One region of the Dehalobacter sp. MCB1 genome, then DNA from elsewhere that is predicted to be linked to it. Evidence: predicted binding sites of a transcription regulator. Region 1 holds the regulator's gene; the other holds the start of a gene.

Region 1 (5,653 bases):
CAAGTCTTGGTCGTAGCGATCTGCCCGAACGGTGTACGCTGAGTTGCCCTGATCTGCCCGGTACCGCCGCATTGTGAACACGTGGTCGGATTCGTGCCGGGAGCCGCGCCGCTTCCTCCGCACTCGGTACAGTATACTGAGACCGGAACTTCAATCTGCTTCTTCATGCCAAAGGCAGCCTCATGCAGCGTAATGGACAGATCATATCTCAAATCGGCGCCTTTCGCCGGGCCTTTTCTTCTGGAGCCTCCGCCCATGCCACCGCCGAAAAACATTTCAAAGACATCTCCAAGGCCGAAATCAGCAAAATCAGAGAAATCGCCAAATCCTCCAAAACCCTGTCCATTAAAGTCCACCCCGGCGTGGCCATATTGGTCATATTTTGCTTTCTTATCCGGATCGCTCAATACCGCATAAGCCTCGGTAGCTTCCTTAAAGCGTTCTTCCGCTTGCTTATCTCCCGGTTTGACATCGGGATGGTTTTCCTTGGCTATCTTCCTGTAAGCTTTTTTAATTTCATCCACGCTGGAAGATTTGCTAACACCCAGAACTTCATAGTAATCGCGTTTCATAATTTAAGCTGAAACTCCTCCCTAAATATCAATACAATACCGCATAAGACATAAATAAGACCCGCATTCCTCCGAATGCCGAAGCAGGTCCAAAGATACCGCTGCACCCTTAGACCCTCTTACCTACCTATAGACTCTTTCTAATGTATCATTATACTACCATTATTATTAATATGTTAAGATTCAAGGCGCGTTGTACCGGTATTTAGCTTTGAGGCTAAATACCGGTACTTTTTGTGTTTCAATATCGTTATTATCTGCGGACTCTTCATAATCAATCGATCAAACAATTATCTGATTCATACTGATTCTGTTTATTTATCCTTGTCCACTTCGGTATATTCAGCATCGACAACATTGTCATCTGCCTTGCCGGCTCCGGTATCCTGCTGACCTGGGTTTGGTCCAGCGCCCGGTCCCTGTGGACCTGCACCGGGTGCTCCCTGCTGCTGATACATTTTTTCCACAAACGGATACAGGATTTTGGTCAGTGCTTCGGATCTTGCATTAATTTCCTGAACATTATCGCTGCCTGTCGTAGCTCTAAGTTCTTCAGCAGCCTTCTTGATCGCATCCCGTTCGGCGGTGTCGCCTTTGCCTTCGAAGTCCTTCAGGGTCTTTTCAGCCTGGTACGCGAGTGAATCTGCTTGGTTTCTGGCATCAATCAGTTCCCTTGCCTGTTTGTCTTTCTCAGCATTGGCCTCGGCATCCTGACGCATCTTTTCGATTTCGTCTTTGCTTAAGCCGGTTGAAGCGGTAATGGTTACCTTCTGTTCGTTACCGGTTGCCATATCTTTCGCCGAAACGTGTACAATACCGTTTACATCAATGTCAAATTTGACTTCGATCTGCGGTACACCTCTTGGGGCAGGCGGAATTCCGGAAAGTTGGAAGCGGCCGAGTGTCTTATTGTAAGCAGCCATTTCGCGCTCACCCTGAAGCACATGGATATCTACCGAAGTCTGGCTGTCGGCTGCAGTGGAGAAAACCTGGGATTTGGTAGTCGGAATGGTCGTATTCCGGTCAATGATCCTGGTGAATACGCCGCCCAGGGTCTCAATTCCGAGGGAAAGCGGAGCAACGTCGACTAGAACAATATCTTTCATTTCACCAGCCAAGACCCCGCCCTGGATAGCCGCGCCGAGCGCAACGACTTCATCCGGATTAACACCTTTATGCGGTTCCTTGCCGCTGATTCTCTTAATGGCCTCCTGGACTGCCGGGATTCTGCTGGATCCCCCGACAAGAATGACCTGATCAATTTCATTGAAGGAAAGCTTGGCGTCTTCCATAGCCTGACGGGTAGGTCCCATTGTTTTTTCGATCAAGTCTGCTACAAGCTCTTCAAATTTGGCGCGCGTGATATTCATATCCAGATGAAGCGGTCCTTCAGCGGACATCGTGATAAACGGCAGATTAATATTCGTCTGGGCGACACCGGAAAGCTCAATTTTGGCTTTTTCAGCGGCTTCCTTCAGACGCTGCAGGGCCATCCGGTCTTTGGCAAGATCAACACCATTGCTCTTTTTAAATTCGGCAATAATGTAATCCATTAAACGCTGGTCAAAGTCATCACCGCCAAGAAGGTTATTCCCGTTAGTCGCTTTCACTTCGACCATTCCCTGACTCAGTTCGAGAATTGAGACGTCAAATGTTCCGCCGCCAAGGTCGTAAACAAGTACGGTCTGATCATGCTCTTTGTCAAGTCCATAAGCCAGTGCTGCTGCAGTAGGCTCGTTGATAATACGCAGAACTTCGAGACCGGCGATCGTGCCGGCATCTTTGGTAGCCTGACGCTGGGCATCAGTAAAATACGCCGGAACGGTGATGACAGCCTGGGTGACTGAAGACCCCAGATAAGCTTCCGCATCAGCTTTGAGTTTCTGCAGAATCATCGCAGATACTTCCTGCGGTGTATAGGATTTATCCATCAAAGTCACTTTATAGTTCGTGCCCATATGACGCTTAATCGAACTAACCGTATTGTCCGGATTGGAAACAGCCTGGCGTTTGGCCACCTGCCCTACCAGTTTCTCGCCATTCTTGGAGAAGCCGACGACTGAAGGGGTAATGCGCGCTCCTTCAGGATTCGGGATTACAACAGGTTCGCCGCCTTCAAGCACTGCAACACAAGAGTTAGTGGTTCCTAAGTCAATACCGATTACTTTACCCATTTGATTTCCTCCTTGCAAATTCTCATATCGTATTTTTTGTTTCTTTCAACTTATATGCTCTTTGATCAGACTGAGATTTAGCTTAACACGATCAGCCTGAAACTTTGACCCGGCTGGGCCTGATCACTTTATCCTTCAGATAATATCCCTTTTGGAATTCTTCCAGAATCATATTCTCCGGCTGGTCAGATTCTTCTTTCAGCAGGGCTTCATGGAGATTTGGATCAAATTCCTGGCCGACTGTTTCAATAATTTTGAGCCCCTCATCTTCCAGGACTTTCAGAAACATTCTTTCGATCATTTCGACACCCTGGGATAACGCCTCAAAATCGTTGTTTTTTTGACTGGAAACAATCGCTCTTTCAAAATTATCCAGGACCGGCAGCAGGGAATGAATAACTTTTTCCGAAGCATACCGGGCAGTGTCTTCTTTTTCCTTCTGGGTTCTTTTGCGGAAATTGTCAAATTCAGCTTTCAGTCTTTGCATTTGGGTATAATAGTCTTCCGCTTTGGACTTATGCTCTTCAATTTCCTCACGCAGGCGCTGCAAATGATCGATAGAATCAATGTCCTCAGTCAGGCATTCTTCACTCTCCTGCCCGATGTTCTGGTTTTCTTTATCTTCCTGAGCGTTTGCAGACGCTTGATTTGTTTTTTCTTTGTTCACGCAGTTGCCTCCCTTCTTGATCTAAGTCCGGGTCCTCCGGTGCCTCTCCGTCAGCAATTCGGTCAAACTGTTTGTCATATAGTCTACAATCGCGATCGCTTTGCCGTAATCCATTCTGGTTGGACCCAAAACGCCTACTGAACCAATCTGTTTCCCGTTAATCTGGTAGGTTGCAGATATAATACTGCAGTTTTTAAATACCTGGTCAGCATTTTCCGCTCCGATCATGATACTTAATCCCTTTTGATCATGACTTAGAAGCTCCTTCAGCTTATTGTTCTCCTCAAATACGGAAAAGAGACTTCGAACTTTATTGATATCCCTGAATTCAGGCTGATCAAGCATATTTAATGTCCCGCCAAGGTAGACCCGTTCTTCAGACTCTCCATCCTTATCATCAAACATTCTTTCCAGAATACCCATCATTCCATCAATAATGCGGCGTTTTCTGGAGAGCTCACTGTATATTTCGTTGATCAGGCCTTTTTTCAGATCCTGTACCCTAGTTCCGCTCATTTTCTGGTTAAAGAGATTCGCCAGAACCTGAAGTTCCTCCGGGCTTGTATCCGGACCGATATCGACAATATTATTCTCTACTGAACCATTCTCTTTTACGGTTACCATGATAGCCTTCCCTTGCTCGTAGGGAAGAAAATGCAAATTCTTCAGAATACCGTTTCGGCTTTTTGGTCCAAGTACAATACTAGTCAGGTTCGTCACCTGGGAAATAAGCTTTCCGGTGTATTCGATGACTTCCTGCACTTCGCTGAGTCTGCTGGTGATCTCCTGGTTGATATTTTTCTTTTCATCGTGGTTCAGACTTAAAGGGTCCATCAAATAATCGACATAATAGCGATAGCCCGAGTCGGAAGGAATTCTTCCTGCAGATGTATGGGGCTGTTCAATAAGTCCCAACTCTTCGAGATCTGCCATCTCATTGCGGATCGTCGCCGGAGACACCCCCAGCTCAAACTTTTTGGAAATGGTTCTGGAACCGACGGGCTCCGCGGTGGCAATATAGTCCTGCACAATCGCTTTTAAAATCTTGTGTTTTCTTTCATCCATTTCCATCAAAGTGCCACCTCCGATTGATTTGTTAGCACTCTATCAAGGTGAGTGCTAATCATCTGAACATAATTTAGCATGAAGGTAAAATAATGTCAAGAGGAATCATCATCGAATAGTATACAATTCAACTACAGCATAAAATCCACCAGAACCGCGTTGAGAACGAAAAAACAGGCAGGATTAATTTTCAATCTACCTTCGGCAAGCAAGAAAATATCCTTATCGATATAGTTTTGCAAAATTCGTCCATAAATATCCTGAATTTCGGTTTGAAATTTGGCGGCAAATTCTGCGATGTCAATTCCGTCCGCCATCCGCAGCCCCAGCATCATAAATTCGGAGATCTTCTGTTCTCTGGTCAGCACTTCGTTTGCCGAGGGGTCCAGAGGCCTTAGTCCTGATTCCAGTATCCGCGCATACCCCGCGATATCCTCCCTATTCCTGGTTCTAGCGTTGTGCAGACACGAAACTGCCCCCGGTCCAAGACCGATATAATCCTGCCCTCGCCAATAAGACTGGTTATGTTTGCATTCAAAACCAGGCCTCGCAAAGTTGGAAACTTCATAGCGGCCATAACCGAAGCTTTGAAGATAAGAAACCGCCCATTCGTACATATCAGCTTGTAAGTCGTCATCCGGCAGACGATTCAGGCGTCTCCGGCTGTTCGAGTCATCCAAGGTTTCTTTGCAGTCCGAACTGCCTGCCTGACTGCATGCATATTCTTTATGCAGTGGGGTATCTTCCTCAAGCGTAAGTGCATAGAGTGAAAGGTGTTCCGGCGACAACGTAATGGCCTGGCGGAGTGTATCCTGCCAATGTCCCATTTTCTGTCCTGGAAGTCCAAAAATCAGGTCAAGATTCAGGTTGTCTATCCCCGATTGTCTGACAAGGGCGACGCTCCTGTGAATATCTTCCGCGGTATGGATTCTGTCGATACTTTTCAGCAGGCGGTCATTAAAGCTCTGAGCGCCGAGCGATATCCGGTTGATTCCGTACGTTCGGCAGAGCATCAATTTTTCTCGGTCGAGTGTGCCGGGATTACACTCAATTGTTTTTTCTATGACTTGACCGGTCCAGGAAGTATGGATAAGGGGATTCCTTAACGGATCGGATATGTCTGTCGAGTCTGTCCGGTTCGGGGCCTTAAAATAATACCGACAAATCAAACTGAG
Region 2 (5,653 bases), on a different contig from region 1:
ACTGATGAAAAACCTCTGATTCTTTCATACTCCCCTACGGTATTATTTTTTTGTCTAGAAATGTTACCGTTTCGTTACCGCAGGGGTATGATAAGCGATATTGTCGCTTTGATTTTGGCTTATATTAAAGGCATATGGTTTTCGCCTACATCATGCCGCCCATGCCGCCCATACCACCCATGCCGCCCATGGCAGCTGCCGGATTTTCTTTCTCAGGCAGGTCGCATACGAGGCACTCTGTAGTTAAGAGCATGGCGGAGATCGAAGCTGCATGCTGCAGAGCCGAACGGGTTACTTTCGCCGGGTCAACGATACCGGCAGCGATCATATCTTCATATACTTCAGTCATCGCGTTGAAGCCTACACCTCTAGCGCTGTTGCGGACTTTTTCCACAACGACGGAACCCTCGAGACCAGCATTATTAGCAATCTGTCTGACAGGCTCTTCCAGTGCTTTACGGATAATAGCCACTCCGGTTTTCTGATCGCCGGATACATCAACGTTATCAAGTGCAGCAAGTGCATCCAGATAAGTTGTACCACCGCCTGCAACAATACCTTCTTCGACTGCGGCACGCGTAGCTGCCAGAGCGTCCTCAATGCGCAGTTTCTTTTCTTTCATTTCAGTTTCGGTAGCTGCTCCAACCTGGATGACGGCAACACCCCCGGCCAGTTTAGCCAGACGTTCCTGGAGTTTTTCTTTGTCATAGTCGGAGGTTGTTTCTTCAATCATCTTCTTGATGGATTCAACACGGGCACTGATAGCCTGTTGGTCGCCGTTGCCATCAACGATGGTCGTTTCTTCCTTGGTTATTTTGACCTGACGGCAGCGTCCGAGCATATCCAACGAAGTATTTTCTAGTTTGAGGCCGAGGTCTTCAGTAATGACCTGTCCGCCGGTCAGAACAGCAATGTCTTCGAGCATTGCTTTACGGCGGTCTCCAAATCCAGGAGCCTTGACGCCTACGGCAGTAAAGGTTCCACGAAGCTTATTGACAATCAGGGTAGCCATAGCTTCGCCTTCCAGATCTTCAGCGATGATCAGGAGCGGTCTGCCGGCCTGAACTACTTTTTCCAGAACAGGAAGGATATCTGCAATTGCACTGATCTTCTTGTCGGTGATCAGGATGAACGGATCGTTTAAGATAGCTTCCATTTTATCGGTATCGGTAATCATATAGGCGGAAACATACCCGCGGTCAAACTGCATTCCTTCAACAACTTCCAGTTCAGTGGTCATGCCTTTGGCTTCTTCAACAGTGATAACACCGTCTTTGCCGACTTTTTCCATAGCCTCGGCAATCAGACTGCCGATGGTGGTGTCGGAAGCGGAAATCGAAGCAACCTGAGCTATGGCTTCTTTGCTTTCCACAGTCTTGGCATTCGCTTTAACGTCAGCAACAATCGCTTCTACAGCTTTTTCAATACCACGTTTGATCTCCATAGGATTGGCGCCTGCAGCAACGTTCTTCAGACCTTCACGAATGATGGCCTGAGCCAGAACGGTCGCTGTGGTCGTGCCGTCGCCAGCTACATCGTTCGTCTTGGTAGCAACTTCTTTAACAAGCTGTGCTCCCATATTTTCAAACGGGTCTTCCAGATCAATATCTCTGGCGATCGTTACACCATCATTGGTGATCAGCGGAGAACCAAATTTTTTATCCAAAACAACATTGCGTCCTTTTGGTCCCAAGGTAACGCGGACAGCTTCCGCAAGCTTATTGACACCACGCTCCATGGCATGGCGAGCATCTTCGTTAAAAATGATTTGTTTAGCCACCTAAATGTTCCTCCTTTAATTCTATCGGAAAATACTTTCAAATGTTATCTGATAAGTAATACTGGACTGTTACTTAACCAATGACTGCCTGAATATCAGCTTCTCTTAAAATCAAATATTCGTTGCCGTCATATTTGACTTCAGTGCCGGCATATTTAGAATAAATCACGCGGTCACCGACATTAACTTCCATTGGAATTCTTTCCCCTTTTTCAACTTTTCCAGGACCTACAGCAATCACTTCGCCTTCCTGAGGCTTTTCTTTTGCGGTGTCAGGCATAATGATCCCGCTCTTGGTTCTTTCCTCAGACGGAACCGCTTTAATAATTACCCTGTCAGCCAACGGTTTGAGTTTCATAAAATAATTTCCCTCCTTGAAACCTTTATATTTTTATATTCCGCTTTATTGTTAGCACTCAATCAAGATGAGTGCTAATACCTAGGTATAATAATATGCAACGTCTGGTAGTATTGCAACCCCATCCACGCATAATTACGACCAATTAGAATTGTTTATCACTTATTTTCTTCATCAATCTTTAAATTACTATAACGCCTAATAAATACGTTATATAGAATAACCGTAATTTTCCTTATTTATTCATTATTATTAGCAGATTTCAATCAAGAAAATTTTCACCGGTACGGATCCGGCGGAAGTCTTCAACAGGGGTCACCCAGATGACACCATCGCCAAATCTACCGGTTAGAGCATTCTCCCTGATGGTTTCCTGAACACTTTCACTTTCCGAGTCATTAACAATAATTTCGAGTTTGACTTTAGGAAGTAGCCGGACGGATACTTCCGTTCCGCGGTAAACCTCGGTAATATTCCCTTTCTGCCTTCCCCAACCAAGAACCTGAGATACGGTAATCCCGCTGATTCCCAAATTACTGAGTGCCTTTTCCACTTGGTCAAGTTTATTGCTGCGAATCACTGCCTCAATCTTTTTCATTCCGACCTCCCCAAAGCATTATTGTATTTTTTGTAAAATGAGATCCCACTCCTGAGGCGTATTGACATTCAAGAAACTTTCCTCAATCACTTCCTTCAGCGTACTGCCTTCCATCTCCTCAGAAATATTCACGATCTTATGCCTGCATTCATCAGCAATATCAAAGAGACGCAGTTTGTCCTCTTTAATCCGTTTCTCCACAACTTTAAACACATTTTTGTGGTAAAAGGCGTGCAGCGGATGCAGTCTGTCCCGAACATACGGGAAGACCAACTTATAATCCTCAATTCGTTCATAAATATAGGCAATGGCTTGACTGCTCAAGAACGGCATATCACAGGCAGCCACGAAGACGTAGTCATACTTGGCCACCGGGAGGACGGAATACAGCCCGCCCATCGGCCCTTTACCTTTGATTTGGTCGGCAACCACCTGATAACTGTATCCCGAATATTGTTCAGACTCCCTACAGCTGATCAGGACCTCGCTGCAGATACTGTCCAGCACTTCCAAATTTCTTTCCAGAAGTGGTTTTCCGCCTATCTCAAGAAATGCCTTATTCCGGCCCATTCTTTTACTTTCTCCTCCGGTAAAGAGCACTCCTGTGATCTCCAGCTTTTTCTTTTCCACGCGCATCTTCCTTCAGACATATTTGAACCTTACGATTTAGACGTTGCCTGTAAAATACCTCTAAATACTTGTGAACCCTAAAATAATTATGATGGTATATCTGGTACTAGGTCTGTACTTAATAATCTATCATATTTTCAGTGGAGATTACAAAACTATTTTACTGAAAGTTGGAAGATCCTTGAAACCAACTATTTTATGTTTTAGAAAAACAGGTTCAAGTTTGATTCCTCAGCCTTGGCAAGCATTGTGGCAACACCGCCGATTTCCACTCCATCGATCAGTTCTTCCTTCTTGATGCCCATCACATCCATCGACATGGAGCAGGCTACAAGCTTAATACCCATTTTCATCGCGTTGTGCAGCAGTTCTTCCAGACTATCAACATTTTTCTTTTTCATAACATGCTTGATCATTTTCGCACCCATGCCACCCATATTCATATTGGAGATAGGCAGTTTTCTGGGTCCGCGGGGCATCATAATGCCAAAGGCTTTCGCCAGAGAATCCTTGCTTACCTTAGGTGCGTCATATTTTTTAAGAATATTCAGCCCCCAGAATGTGAAGAACATCGTTACGTCCTTACCCATGGATGCTGCGCCGGTCGCAATGATAAATGAGGCAAGGGCCTTATCCATATTCTGCTCGAATACAATCAGCGTTGCACCTCTGGGTTTTTCCTCCACCGCAACATTTACCTGCGGCTGGCCAACAGGCTTCACGCTTCCTTTGCGCAGATAGACCTTCAAATAATCTCCGTTTAATTCTGTTTTCAGTAGCGTATTGCCTGTCTTGCTGCACCAGAACTCAATATCCCTTGCAAATCCGGGATCCGTAACCAAGATCTCCAGAACCTGGCCATCTTCTAGCACCTTCATATTTTCAAATACCAGTTTAATTGGTCCGGGGCACTGCAGACCGCAACAATCGATCACTTTATCCGCTGTGATTTTAGCCTCCGGGGATTCGGTGAAAGCTTTTCCGGTATCATCAACTTTTACCGTTCCTTTATCCTTTTTTTCAACCGCCCAGTAAACACTGGTATACGTCCGGAAACCTCCGTCAAGGTTGATCGGGTCATAACCATGCTGCTCTAGGATTCTAGCCGCAATATATCCCCTGAGGCCGACCTGGCACGTCAGGTAGACCGGCTTGTCTTTCGGCAACTCTCCAAGCCTCTTTCTGAGCTCCGGAAGCGGGATATTGATTGACCCGTTGATCTTGCCCAGTTCTACTTCTTCTGGCTGTCTCACATCAACCAGAATATTTCCGGCAGCGACGATGTCGTCGATTTCATGGTATTGAACAGTCTTGACCATATGATCCAGCAAATTGGCCGCAGCATACCCAATCATATTGACCGGGTCTTTTCCTGAAGAATAAGGCGGTGCATAGGCCAGTTCCAAATCCTGCAGGTCATAAACAGTTAAATTGCCTTTGATAGCCGTCGCGATTACGTCAATTCTCTTTTCTGCACCCTTACGCCCGACGGCCTGCGCGCCAAGTATTTTTCCGTCTTCAGTGAAGACCATCTTCATATCAAGCACCGTCGAACCTGGATAGTATCCGGCATGGGAATTCGGGTGAATATGAATGACCCTATAAGGTATTCCCATTTTAGCTGCTGTTTTTTCATTGATGCCCGTGGAAGCGGCCGTCAAATCAAATACTTTGGCAACAGAAGTCCCCAAAGTTCCCCTGTAAGGCTTACGGCTGCCATACAAATTATCGGCTAGAAGCCTACCCTGCCTGTTTGCCGGCCACGCCAGCGGTATATTTGTCGGAAGTCCTGTAATATAGTTTTTGACTTCAATTGCATCACCGATTGCATAAATATTTTCATCACTGGTCTGCAGATATTCATTAACCCGGATAGATCCTCTTTCGCCGATCTCCAGACCGGCCTGAACGGCGAGTATGCTTTCCGGACGAACGCCGATAGCCATTACGATTAGATCTGCTTCAATCTCCTGACTGCTCTGAAGATAGACCTTTGATCCTTCCAGCTTCACGACACTGTCCTTCAGAATCAGCCTGACACCTTTTTCGCGGAGATGCGTGTGTAGAAGGCTTGCCATTTCATAATCCATTGAGGGTTGTACCTGATCAGTGGCTTCAACCAGATAGACATCAAGGTTACGTTCTTTTAGATTTTCGGCCATTTCAAGGCCGATAAATCCGCCGCCTATAACGACCGCTGTTTTAGCCTGGTTTTGATCAATATAACTGTCAATGGCTTCGGCATCGGGAATTGTTCGAAGCGAGAATACCCTCGGGTTGTCGGTGA

What was found. Region 1 encodes HrcA, which represses chaperone genes, less so after heat shock. Its sites were predicted from a motif close to TGTTAGCACTCNNNNNNNNNGAGTGCTAACA; they were not measured.
Region 2: groES (co-chaperone GroES) is a predicted target of HrcA. The motif match lies at 2,188-2,218, and genes of this name have one in related genera.

What each region holds. Positions count from the first base shown of each region.
Region 1 covers NZ_LXPC01000013.1:57,425-63,077, reverse strand. Annotated here, with positions in the region: gene dnaJ (molecular chaperone DnaJ) at 1-572, opposite strand, end outside; gene dnaK (molecular chaperone DnaK) at 887-2,746, opposite strand; gene grpE (nucleotide exchange factor GrpE) at 2,838-3,413, opposite strand; gene hrcA (heat-inducible transcriptional repressor HrcA) at 3,435-4,484, opposite strand; gene hemW (radical SAM family heme chaperone HemW) at 4,610-5,653, opposite strand, start outside.
Region 2 covers NZ_LXPC01000004.1:113,036-118,688, forward strand. Annotated here, with positions in the region: gene groL (chaperonin GroEL) at 146-1,780, opposite strand; gene groES (co-chaperone GroES) at 1,854-2,138, opposite strand; gene A7K50_RS02780 (P-II family nitrogen regulator) at 2,401-2,736, opposite strand; gene A7K50_RS02785 (molybdenum cofactor guanylyltransferase) at 2,755-3,372, opposite strand; gene A7K50_RS02790 (CoA-disulfide reductase) at 3,570-5,653, opposite strand, start outside.